2 regions of the Bradyrhizobium sp. CCBAU 45384 genome follow, and region 2 is predicted to be linked to the other one. Evidence: predicted binding sites of a transcription regulator. Region 2 holds the regulator's gene; the other holds the start of a gene.
The links. The regulator PhoB, encoded in region 2, activates phosphate uptake and scavenging genes when phosphate is short. The targets are predictions, from matches to a motif close to TGTCATNNANCTGTCAT.
Positions count from the first base shown of each region.

Region 1: phnF (phosphonate metabolism transcriptional regulator PhnF) is a predicted target of PhoB. The motif match lies at 3,565-3,581, and genes of this name have one in related genera.

Region 1 is NZ_LBIZ01000120.1:360,260-366,644, reverse strand. Features, by position in the region: gene phnK (phosphonate C-P lyase system protein PhnK) at 1-414, opposite strand, end outside; gene XH80_RS41465 (alpha-D-ribose 1-methylphosphonate 5-phosphate C-P-lyase PhnJ) at 407-1,303, opposite strand; gene XH80_RS41460 (carbon-phosphorus lyase complex subunit PhnI) at 1,300-2,415, opposite strand; gene phnH (phosphonate C-P lyase system protein PhnH) at 2,420-3,028, opposite strand; gene phnG (phosphonate C-P lyase system protein PhnG) at 3,033-3,497, opposite strand; gene phnF (phosphonate metabolism transcriptional regulator PhnF) at 3,616-4,344, shown strand; gene phnE (phosphonate ABC transporter, permease protein PhnE) at 4,645-5,490, opposite strand; gene phnE (phosphonate ABC transporter, permease protein PhnE) at 5,487-6,371, opposite strand.
Region 2 is NZ_LBIZ01000099.1:73,111-79,495, forward strand. Features, by position in the region: gene pstC (phosphate ABC transporter permease subunit PstC) at 1-596, shown strand, start outside; gene pstA (phosphate ABC transporter permease PstA) at 598-1,443, shown strand; gene pstB (phosphate ABC transporter ATP-binding protein PstB) at 1,440-2,261, shown strand; gene phoU (phosphate signaling complex protein PhoU) at 2,273-2,989, shown strand; gene phoB (phosphate regulon transcriptional regulator PhoB) at 3,012-3,725, shown strand; gene XH80_RS11385 (GcrA family cell cycle regulator) at 3,815-4,327, opposite strand; gene XH80_RS11390 (aspartate aminotransferase family protein) at 4,795-5,997, shown strand; gene argF (ornithine carbamoyltransferase) at 5,997-6,385, shown strand, end outside.

The DNA.
Region 1 (6,385 bases), on a different contig from region 2:
AGCACTTTCGCGAATCCGGCCGTAATGGTTCCAGCCCACGGCCATCAATCGCTCGCCGACATTGGCGCCGGCCGAGACCGCCATGCGCAGGCCCTGCGCGGGGTCCTGATGCACAAAGCCCCAATCGGTGCGAAACAAGAGGCGACGCTCGGCCTCGCCGAGCGAGGCGAGATCGCGGGTGACGCCGTCGCGCATCCGATAGAATACCTGCCCGTCGCTCGCTGCGAGCTGGCCCGACAGCATTTGCAGCAATGTCGACTTGCCGGAGCCGGATTCGCCGACGATCGCCAGCACCTCGCCCGGATAGAGCGCGAACGACACGTCACGGCAGGCGGCGATGCGGCCGTAGGACTTGCTGAGGGAGTTTGCGATCAGCAATGGCTGATCGGCTTCCTGAATATCCTGATCAGCCATTGGATGCCTCCGGCGCCTTGTCCTTGTAGGGCGCAGCGCTCAGGGCACCGTGATGGCCGGCGGCCTGACGGCCCTCGCAATAGTCGGTGTCGGAGCAGACGAACATGCGGCTGCCCTTGTCATCGGTGACGATCTCGTCGAGATAAGAGTCTTCGGCGCCGCACAGCGCGCAGGGCGCGTTGAAACGATACGGCTCGAACGGGTGATCCTCGAAATCGAGCGACACCACCTGAGTGTAGGGCGGGATCGCGTAGATGCGCTTCTCGCGGCCGGCGCCGAACAATTGCAAGGCCGGGCAATTGTCCATCTTCGGATTGTCGAATTTCGGCGTCGGCGACGGGTCCATCACGTAGCGCGCGTTCACCTTGACCGGATAGGCGTAGGCAGTCGCGATGTGACCGAAGCGGGCGATGTCCTCATAAAGCTTCACATGCATCAGGCCATATTCGGCGAGTGCGTGCATGCGGCGGGTCTCGGTCTCGCGCGGCTCGAGGAAGCGCAGCGGCTCGGGGATCGGCACCTGATAGACCAGCACCTGCTTTTCGTGCAGCGCGGTCTCCGGGATGCGGTGACGGGTCTGGATCACGGTCGCCTCGTCGGTCGACGTCGTGGTGGCGACGCCCGCGGTCTTGGCGAAGAATTTGCGGATCGAAATCGCGTTGGTGGTGTCGTCCGAGCCCTGATCGATCACCTTCAGCACGTCCCCAGGTCCCAGGATCGCGGCGGTCACCTGCACGCCGCCGGTGCCCCAGCCATAGGGCATCGGCATTTCACGGCTGGCGAACGGCACCTGATAACCGGGGATCGCGATCGCTTTCAGGATGGCGCGGCGGATCATCCGCTTGGTTTGCTCGTCCAGATAAGCGAAGTTGTAGGCGGGCGCGTTCATTCCGCGGCCTCCTTCATGGCATCGGGCGTATTGGCTTCGGCAGAAGCTTCGGCAAATTCCTTGCGCAGCTTGCGCAAGAGGCCAAGCTCGGACTGGAAGTCGACGTAATGCGGCAGCTTCAGATGCTCGACGAATCCGGTCGCCTGGACGTTGTCCGAATGCGACAACACGAATTCTTCATCTTGCGCCGGGGCGAGGGCCTCTTCTCCGAGCTCGCGGGAACGCAGCGCCCGATCGACCAGCGCCATCGACATGGTCTTGCGCTCGCTCTGGCCGAAGGCGAGGCCATAGCCGCGGGTGAAGCACGGCGCTTCGGTTGCCGAGCCCTTGAACTGGTTGACCATCTGGCATTCGGTCAGTTCGATCGAACCAAGCGGCACGGCAAAGCCGACGTCCTCAGCTGCGAATTCGACCTCAACCTCGCCGAAGCGGATCTCGCCCGCGAAGGGGTGATTGCGGCCGTAACCGCGTTGGGTGGAATAGCCCATCGCCAGCAAGAAGCCTTCGTCGCCGCGCGCGAGATTTTGCAGGCGCAGGTCGCGGTCCGCCGGAAAGTTCAGCGGCTCCCGCGTGAGATCGCCGACGACGGCACCGTCTTCAGCCTGTGGCGAGGATTCGATCAGCCCGTCGCGGCCGAGGATGTCGGTCACGCGCGGCGTCGGCGCCGTTGAGGCTTCGCCCACGGCCGGAGCTTCCGGCACAAAACCCTGGGCGAGCGAGGGATCGAGCAGGCGATGCGTGTAGTCGAAGGTCGGCCCGAGGATCTGGCCGCCGGGAATGTCCTTGAAGGTCGAGGACACCCGCCGCTGCACCCGCATCGCGCCGGTGTCGACCGGCTCGCTGGCGCCGAAGCGCGGCAGGGTGGCGCGGAAGGCCCGGACCAGGAAGATCGCCTCGATCAGATCGCCGCGCGCCTGCTTGATCGCGAGCGCCGCGAGTTCGCGGTCATAGAGCGAGCCCTCGCTCATGACGCGATCGACGGCGAGGCCAAGCTGTTCGGAGATCTGGTCGAGCGAGATTTCCGCAACGTTTTGATCGCCGCGTCTGGCATTGGCGAGCAGGCGATGGGCGTTCTCGATGGCGCGTTCGCCGCCTTTGACTGCGACATACATGCCTCTAGCCTCCCTTGCTCGCAACTCGGGTCGTGCGCGGGATCGCGACCACGGCATCATCGGCGACCAGCACCACGTCGATGCCGCGCGGAAACAGCGTCTCGTTGAAGCGCAGCTGCTCGAACAGGTCGAACGGCTTGAACGACGCCTCAAGCGTCGCGACGCAGTCGATGCCGGGACCGCGGAGCTCGAAGTTTTGTCCTGCGTCCAGGCTCTCGACCTGAATGATCACGGTGGTCGAACGATCCGGATATTCGTTGGTGCCGAGCGCGAACCGCGTAAGATTGGGCAGCAACACGCCGTCGCCGATCAGCGCGAAGGCTGCGATCGACGAATCCTGCACCACCGGCGCACCGGTGTGAAACTTGAGCCATTTCAGAACGTCGGTGCTCTCGGCCATGCGCGCATCGAGCCATAGTGGCGTGTCGTGATCGAACAGCGTCAGCGCAATCGCGGCGGTGCCGCGCATCATCGTATCGGGCGTTCCCGCAATCGGCACGATGCGCTGGACCGTGCCGGGCCGTGCCATTGCGTCCATGACCGAGCGAAAGGTCGATTGCGCCGACAACACCTTGTCGGCGAATCCCGGCGGCAGTTCCGCAATCGTTGTCATGGCCTCACCCTTCACCGCGCACCATGGTATAGAAATCAACCTTGGTCGCAGCCGTCTCTTCGGCCTGCTGCTTGCGTCTGACCATAAGCTGCTCACGCAACGGAGCGATTACGTCGCGCTCGACGGCGACGCCGAAATCGGGCGACTGCACCAGCGCGTCGCACAGCGCGATCAACCGTGCCTTCTCACTGTTGCGCCCGAGCGTGTAGCCGAAGCCGACCTCGCCGCTGGCAAGCCGCACCGCAGCGCGCGACACGGTCGCCTCACCGAGATTGAACGGCGCGCCATCGCCGCCGACTCGGCCGCGCAGCATCACCAGGCCGTTTTCCGGTTCGCGCAAATCCTGATGGCCGGGCAATGGAATCGTGCGGAGGCAAGCGGCGATCTCGCCTGCCTCCGCGTGCGCCAGCACGGCCATGGCGGCCTTGCGCTGGGCTTGCTGGGTATTGTGCTGGGTCACCGAATCCACCGGCCTTCCACCAAACTTGCCGAATTGAAGTTGTCTATGATAATAGACAACTTCATACGGAAACGCCATGACTGTTTCGTGACAAGCGTGTGATTTTAGGGCTAGGCTGATCGCCGAGATGAGCATGCAGGACACCGCTTCCTCGGGCGTCGCGCTGTGGCGCCTCGTTGCCGACGGCATCGAGCGCGGCATCGCCGACGGCCGCTTTGCCGCCGGCGACAAATTGCCGGGCGAGATGGAGATCGCCGAAACCTATCGCGTCAACCGCCACACCGTGCGGCGCGCGCTCGCAGCCCTTGCCGAACGCGGCATCGTGCGCGCCGAGCGCGGCAGCGGAACCTATGTCGAGGCGCAGAAGCTGGCTTATCCCTTGCGCTCGCGCACGCGCTTCTCGGAGATCGTCGGCGCCGAGGGCCGCGAGCCGCATGGCCGGCTGATCGAGGCGTCAGAGGATGCCGCAACGCGCGAGCTTGCACGGGAATTGGGCGTGAAGACCGGCGCGCCGCTGGTGCGGATCGAAGCCATCCGCCTCGCCGACCGCACGCCGATCTGCGTCTCCACCACCTGGCTGTCGGCGGAGCGATTTCCGGGCGCCGGCACGGTGTTCTCAGCCACGCGCTCGATGACGAAGATGCTCGAGCACTACGGGATCCGCGACTACCGCCGCGGCGCCACCAGGATCACCGCCGGCATCGTCGATGCGACCGATGCCGCGCGGCTCGATCTGCCGCTGGGACGGCCGATCCTGGTGGTCGACGCGACGGACCTCGATCTCGAGGGCAAGCCGCTGGTGACGAAGCATTCGCGCTTTGCCGCAGAGCGGGTGGAGTTTTTGGTGGAGCCGTAGGGGGAGCTCGCTCTCTCCAGGAAAACGGAGCCGTAGGGTGGGCAAAGGCGCTCTTGCGCCGTGCGCACGTCTTTCTCGATCGCTAGAGATGGTGGGCACGCTTTGCTTTGCCCACCCTAAAGCAGCGGTGCTCAGGCCGCCGCCCTTCGCCCAATGATCGCGAACCGCAGAGCCGTAGGGTGGGTTAGCCTTGCGGCTGCGCGAAGCGCAGTCCGAAGGCGTAACCCACCTCTTTTGTCTCCGCGGAGACGGACAGTGGTGGGTTACGCCTACGGCTAACCCACCCTACGGCAGCGGTGCTCAGGCCACTGCCCGCTTACCAATGATCGCAAAGCGCAGCTTGCCCGAGATGAAATCGATTCCCGCGACGGCGACCAGGATCATCAGGATCAGGAACGACACCTTCTGCCATTCCAGCACGCGGATCTGCTCGGCGAGCTGGAGGCCGATGCCGCCGGCGCCGACGATGCCGATGATGGTGGCCGAGCGCGTGTTCGATTCGATGAAATACAGCACCTGGCCGGCGATGACGGGCAGCACCTGCGGCATCAGGCCGAAGCGGATCTCGTGCAGCGCGCTGCCGCCGGAGGCGCGGATGCCCTCGACCTGCTTCTGATCGGCGCCTTCGATCGCCTCCGAGAACAACTTTCCGAACGCACCGAAATCCGCCACGGCAATCGCGAGAACGCCGGCGAACGGGCCGAGCCCGACCACATTGATCCACACCAGCGCCCAGATCAGCGTATCGACGCCGCGGATCGAATCCAGGAACCGCCGCACCGGGAAACGGACGATGTTAGGGACGATATTGCGGGCCGCAAGCAGGCTGACGGGCAGCGCCAGCAAGGCGGCCAGCGTGGTGCCGAGCAGCGCGATCGACAGCGTCTCGCCCAGCGCTTTGAGATAGAGCGGGAGCGACGATCCGGGATCGGGCGGCATCATCATCATGCTGATCCAGCCGAGCTGGCTTAGGCCCGAGATGAAACGCGCCGGCGAGAAATCGAGATCGACCAGGCCGAACACGAAGATCGCAAGAGCCGCGATGAGCATCGCCGGCGTCGCCAGGCGTGCCGATACCGGACGGTCGAAGACGTCAGGGTAGCGCGCGCGGAGCTTCTCGGTGTTGACGTCCTGCGGCTTATTCAATTCCGCGCCTCCTTGCCGAACAGGCGGCCGCGCACCCAGCCGGTGGTGATGTCGATCAGGAACACCGTGACGATGATGGTGACGAGGATGGCGCTGACGTCGGAGTAGTAGAATTTTCGGATCCCGACGATCAGCTCCTGCCCGATGCCGCCGGCGCCGACAAAGCCCATCACCGAGGCCTCGCGCACATTGATCTCGAAACGCAGCAGCGCGTAGCTGGCGTAACCCGCCGAGACCTGCGGCAGGATCGCAAAGCGCATGCACGACACCCAGCTCGCGCCGGTGGAGCGGATGCCCTCGACCGGCTTCATGTCGGCGTTCTCGACCATCTCGGAAAACTGCTTGCCGAGCGCGCCGGTGGAATGAATCGCGATCGCGAGCACGCCCGCGACCGGACCGAGGCCGAAGGCCATGACGAAGATCAGCGCGAACACGATGCCTGGCACCGTGCGCGCGAACTCAAGCAGGCGCCGGACGGTGAAGCGCAGCCAGGGCGCGGGCGAGGTGTTCTCGGCGGAGAAGAAATTGAGCAGGAAGGCAAGAACGGCGCCGATCAGCGTGCCGACATAGGAGATCAGCAGCGTCTCGCCGAGCAGCTTCAGCCATTTGTGCAGGCCCCAGAACCACTCGCCGAGATCGGTCCAGACCCGCTGGCCGCTGTCGAGGGTGAGGATGCGATTGAAGTAGCTGACGAAGTTGCCGAAATAAGTGAAGAAGGTGCGCAAATTCACCTCGGCGCCGATCGAGGCCACGATCAGCGCGGCGACGAACAACGTGAAGCCCGCCAGCAGGCGCAGGCGCTTGCGTGCGACTGCCTCGCGATAGGCGGCGTTGAGGGCGGCGAGCTGCTGCTCGGGAAGGATCGAAACCGCAACCGTCATCGAAGGCACAGATC
Region 2 (6,385 bases):
TCGCCGGCATTCCCTCGATCATCTACGGCATGTGGGGCTTCTTCGTGCTGGGGCCGTTCCTGGCCAACACCTTCCAGCCCTTCATGATCAAGATCTTCGACGGCGTCCCGGTGCTGGGCGCGGTCTTCGCAGGTCCCCCGTCCTATCTCAGCCTGTTCAATGCCGCGCTGATCCTGGCGATCATGGTGCTGCCTTTCATCACCTCGATCTCGGTCGACGTGTTCAAGACCGTGCCGCCGGTGCTGAAAGAGGCCGCCTACGGCGTCGGCTGCACCACCTGGGAAGTGGTGCGCAGCGTCGTGATCCCCTATACCCGTGTCGGCGTCATCGGCGGTGTCATGCTGGCCTTGGGCCGTGCGCTCGGCGAGACCATGGCGGTGACCTTCATCATCGGCAACTCGTTCCGCATCTCGTCATCGATCTTCGCGCCTGGCACCACGATCTCGGCGGCGATCGCATCGGAGTTCGCCGAGAGCGACGGCCTGCACCAGTCCGGCCTGATCCTGCTCGGCCTGTTGCTGTTCGTGCTGACGTTCTTCGTGCTCGCCGCCGCCCGGCTGATGCTGCTGCGTCTGGAAACGAAGGCGGGGAAGTGACATGAACCCGATCTATGTACGCCGCCGCCGCAAGGACATCATCGTCCGAGGGCTCTGCTTCGGAGCCGCCGCCGTCGGCGTCACCTGGCTCGCGCTGATCCTGCTCACGCTTCTCTATAACGGCATCGCCGGCCTCAACCTCGAGCTGTTCGTCGCCGATACCCCGCCGCCGGGCTCGACCGAGGGCGGCCTGCGCAACGCCATCGTCGGCTCGCTGATCATGACCGTGATCGGCGTCGGCATCGGCGCGCCGCTCGGCCTGTTCGCCGGCACCTATCTCGCCGAGTACGGCCGTAACGACAAGCTGACCTCGGTGATCCGCTTCATCAACGACATCCTGCTGTCGGCGCCCTCGATCATCATCGGCCTGTTCATCTACGGCGCGGTGGTGGTGCCGATGCGCGGCTTCTCGGCGATCGCAGGCTCGCTCGCGCTCGCCGTCATCGTGATCCCGGTGGTGCTGCGCACGACCGAGGACATGCTGCTGCTGGTGCCGAACGCGCTGCGCGAGGCCGCCTCCGCGCTCGGCCTGCCGCGCTCGCTGGTGATCAAGCGGATCGCCTATCGTGCGGCCCGCTCCGGCCTCATCACCGGCGTGCTGCTCGCCACCGCCCGCGTCGCCGGCGAAACCGCGCCGCTACTCTTCACCGCGCTGTCGAACCAGTTCTTCAGCCTCGGCCTGAACAAGACCATGGCGAACCTGCCCGTCACCATCAACAATTTCGTCCAGAGCCCTTACGCCTATTGGAAGCAGCTCGCCTGGAGCGGTGCGCTGTTGATCACGCTCACCGTGCTTGCCCTGAACATTGGCGCCCGCATCCTCGGTGCCGAGAGGACCGCAAAATGACCGACTTGTCCGTATCCGTGAGCTCCAACGCGCACCTCGCCTCGCAGCAGCCGCTGCCGGAAGCTCCGGCCAAGGTGACGGTGCGCAACCTCAACTTCTATTACGGCGAGCACCAGGCGCTGAAGAACATCAATCTGACGCTCGGCACCAACCGCGTCACCGCCTTCATCGGCCCGTCCGGTTGCGGCAAGTCGACCCTGTTGCGCATCTTCAATCGGATGTATGACCTCTATCCGGGCCAACGCGTCACCGGTCAGCTGATGCTGGACCAGACCAACATCCTCGACCCCAAGCTGGATCTCAACCTGCTGCGCGCCCGCGTCGGCATGGTGTTCCAGAAGCCGACGCCGTTCCCGATGACGATCTACGAGAACATCGCCTTCGGCATCCGCCTCTATGAGAAGATCTCGAAGTCCGAGATGGACGACCGCGTCGAGAAGGCGCTGCGCGGCGGCGCGCTGTGGAACGAGGTCAAGGACAAGCTCAACGCCTCCGGCCTGTCGCTCTCGGGCGGCCAGCAGCAGCGCCTCTGCATCGCCCGCACCGTCGCGGTGCGGCCTGAAGTGATCCTGTTCGACGAACCCTGCTCGGCGCTCGATCCGATCTCGACCGCCAAGGTCGAGGAGCTGATCCAGGAACTGTCCGAGAACTACACCATCGCGATCGTCACCCACAACATGCAGCAGGCGGCCCGCGTCTCCGACAAGACCGCCTTCATGTATCTCGGCGAGCTGATCGAGTTCGACGACACCAGCAAGATCTTCACGTCGCCGTCGGACCGGCGCACGCAGGATTACATCACCGGCCGGTTCGGCTGAGGAGACAGGACATGGCTTCCGAACATACCGCAAAAGCCTTCGACACCGACCTTCAGGAGCTCACCCGCCTGGTCGCCGAGATGGGCGGCATCGCCGAGCGCATGATCGTCGATTCCGTCGATGCGCTGATCCGCCGCGACGTCGAGCTGGGCCAGCGCGTCGTCACCATCGATGCCGAGCTCGACGCGCTGCAGAAGAAGATCGAGGAGCGCGCCGTGCTGACCATCGCGCGCCGCCAGCCGATGGCGGTGGACTTGCGCGAAATCGTCGGCGCCATGCGGGTTGCGACCGACCTCGAGCGCATCGGCGACCTCGCCAAGAACATGGGCAAGCGCGTCGCGGCGCTGGAGACGGATTTCCATCCGCTCAAACTGTTCCGCGGCCTCGAGCACATGACCGACCTCGTGCAGCAGCAGGTCAAGTCGGTGCTGGACGCCTATGCCGCGCACGATCTGCCGGCAGCGATGGCGGTGTGGAAGGGCGACGAGGAAGTCGATGCCATCTGCACCTCGCTGTTCCGCGAGCTCCTCACCTACATGATGGAGGATCCGCGCAACATCTCGTTCTGCATCCATCTGATGTTCTGCGCCAAGAACATCGAGCGGATCGGCGACCACGCCACCAACATCGCCGAGACCGTGTTCTACATGATCGAAGGCCAGGCCATCACCGACAAGCGGCCGAAGGGCGACATGACGACGTTCGCCACGACGGTCCCGAACACCTGATTACGCAAGGAGCGACGAGCCCATGGGCGCACGCATTATGGTGGTTGAGGACGAGGAAGCTCTGACCGAGCTTCTCCGCTACAACCTCGAAGGCGACGGCTATGACGTGGAGACGGTGATGCGCGGCGACGACGCCGACACCCGCCTCAAGGAGCACATCCCCGATCTGATCGTGCTCGACTGGATGTTGCCGGGCCTGTCCGGGATCGAGCTGTGCCGCCGGTTGCGGACGCGATCCGACACCAAGCAGCTGCCGATCATCATGCTCACCGCGCGCGGCGAGGAGAGCGAGCGTGTCAGGGGCCTTGCCACAGGCGCCGACGATTACATCGTCAAGCCGTTCTCGGTGCCCGAGCTGCTCGCGCGGGTGAAGGGCCTGCTGCGGCGCGCCAGCCCCGAGCGGCTCGCGACCGTGCTCGCCTTCGGCGACATCGAGCTCGATCGCGAGAAGCGCCGCGTGGCGCGCTCGGGCCGGCCGATCGATCTCGGACCGACCGAATATCGCCTGCTGGAGTTCTTCCTGGAGCATCCCGGCCGGGTGTTCTCGCGCGAGCAGCTACTCGACAGCGTCTGGGGCCGCGACATCTATATCGACGAACGCACCGTCGATGTGCATATCGGCCGCCTGCGCAAGCTGCTCAATCTCGGCCGCGAGCAGGACCCGATCCGCACCGTCCGCGGCGCAGGCTACGCGCTCGACGATCGCTTCGCGAAGGCTGAGCAGACCTCAAGCTAAGCTGCCCGCCAGCAAACAAAAAAGCGCGCCAGGTGGCGCGCTTTTTTCGTCCCGGCCTGTACCGCGACGATGTCGTCTGAACCAAGTACTCAGCGCGTGCCCGGCTTCGCCGGCGCCCGCCGGCGATCCGCCGCCGGCTGATACGCCACGCGCGAGTGCTGGGCGCAGTAGGGCAGGCCGGAGAGCGCCTTGCCGCCGCAGAAGAAGAAATCCGGGCTTGAGGGATCGCCGACCGGCCAGTGGCAGGTGGCCTCGTTCAATTCGAGCAACGAGAGCCGCTGGCTCATCGGCACAACGTTGTCGTAGGTAACAGGTTCAGCCTCGACCTCGACCTCGAAAGCCTGCGCCAGCGCGGTGTTGCCGCGCGCGATGGGGCGGCTTACCCGCATCATGTGCTGTGCGGGACGCGCCTTGCGCGGCCGCGGAGCTGCTGATGAGGGGCTCTTGGCGCGGCCGGACAGGCCGAGCCTGTGCACCTTGCCGATTACGGCGTTGCGGGTCACGTTTCCAAGCTCAGCGGCGATCTGGCTGGCCGAAAGTCCGGCCTCCCAGAGCTTTTTCAGCTGCTCGACGCGATCATCTGACCAGGTCAAAACCGTCATTGCATCCTTTCCTTCGCCGGCGCCAGCCATCTGTGGGGCCTCACGACGAATGCCTAAGCTTCGAAAAACCCGTGCCGCCAGAATCCCTTAAGGCTCGCCGGGCGCGCCAGATGCGCCCGAACGTTTACGCCGGTACATGAGGACTTTTGGGATCAGAACCGCTGCACGAGATGTCGTATCTGACAAGCCAAACGCTACAATATGCCGTGACTCACGCGCAAGAGTCCGCCGACTCGCTTCCACATGTTCCGTGGCGAAAATCCCGCAAAATCGCCACCGCAAGACTACGGATTCAGCGTTTCGCGAGGCTTTCCGGGCGGCATTGACACCCGTATTGCCAAGCATAAGATAGTCGCACGTGCCGCCCTTAAAAGGCGGCACGTTTCGTTTTCCGGGCCAAATGACGCGCTGCGCCATGCGTGTTCAGGCCGTCCGAAACATCCGAAGTGACCACCAAAGAGATCGTCATGACCAACAGCGCAGCGCCGCATTTGCTCCCCGTATTCGCCAGGGCCGATATCGGTTTTGAGCGCGGTGAAGGCGTCTGGTTGATCGCAACCAATGGCGATCGCTATCTCGATTTCACCTCGGGCGTCGCGGTCAACGCACTCGGCCATGCCCATCCGGCGCTGGTCAAGGCGCTGCAGGAGCAGGCCACGAAACTCTGGCACATGTCGAACCTGTTCCAGAGCCCTGACGGCGAGAAGCTCGCTGCGCGTCTTTGCAATGAGAGCTTTGCCGACTTCGTGTTCTTCTGTAATTCCGGCGCCGAGGCGCTGGAGGGCGTGATCAAGCTGGTCCGCCATCATCACTTCTCCAAGGGCCATCCGGAGCGCTATCGCATCATCACCTTCGAGGGCGCCTTCCACGGCCGCACGCTCGCGACGCTGGCCGCGACGGGATCGGCAAAATATCTCGAAGGCTTCGGTCCGCCGATGGACGGCTTCGACCAGATCCCGCATGGCGACATCGAGGCCGTGAAGAAGGCGATCGGCCCGCATACCGCCGGCATCCTGATCGAGCCGATCCAGGGCGAGGGCGGTGTGCGTCCGGCGACATCAGCCTTCCTCAAGGCGCTCCGCCAGCTCTGCGACGAGAAAGGCTTGCTGCTGGCCTTCGACGAGGTGCAGACCGGCATGGGCCGCACCGGCGATCTCTTTGCCCATCGCCGCACCGGCGTCACACCCGACGTGATGTCGCTGGCGAAAGCGCTCGGCGGCGGTTTTCCGATCGGTGCGATCCTGGCGACTGCAGATGCGGCCGCCGGCATGGGCCCCGGCTCGCACGGCTCGACCTTCGGCGGCAATCCGCTGGCGATCGCGGCCGCGAACGCCGTGCTCGATGTCATGCTCAAGCCCGGCTTCTTCGACCACGTGCAGAAGATGTCGCTGCTGCTCAAGCAGAAGCTCGCCTCCGTGATCGACCGTCATCCCGATATCGTCAGCGAAATCCGCGGTGAGGGGCTTTTGATCGGCATCAAGGCCGTGGTGCCATCAGGCGATCTGGTCGCAGCCTTGCGCAACGAGAAGCTGCTTACCGTCGGCGCCGGCGACAATGTCGTGCGCTTCCTGCCGCCCTTGATCGTCACCGAGGCGGAAATCGAGGACAGCATCGTCAGGCTCGAGCGCGCCTGCACGGCGCTGTCAGGCAACAAGCGGGCGGCAAGCTGATGAGCAAGGCACCCAAGCACTTCCTCGATATCAACGAGCTGCCGCTGTCGGAGCTCAAGAGCATGCTCGCGGCCTCCTCCGCCATGAAGGCGAAGCAGAAGGCGCATCAGCCGGTGCGGCCGCTCGAAGGCAAGACGCTGGCGATGATCTTCGAGCGTCCGTCGACCCGCACGCGCGTCTCGTTCGACGTCGCCATGCGCCAGCTCGGCGGCGAGCCCATCATGCTCACCGGTGCCGAGATGCAGCTCGGCCGCGGCGAGACCATTGCCGACACCGCGCGCGTGCTGTCGCGCTATGTCGACGCCATCATGATCCGCATCCTCAATCACGAGGCGCTGCTGGAGCTCGCGGCGAACGCGACCGTGCCCGTCATCAACGGCCTGACGCG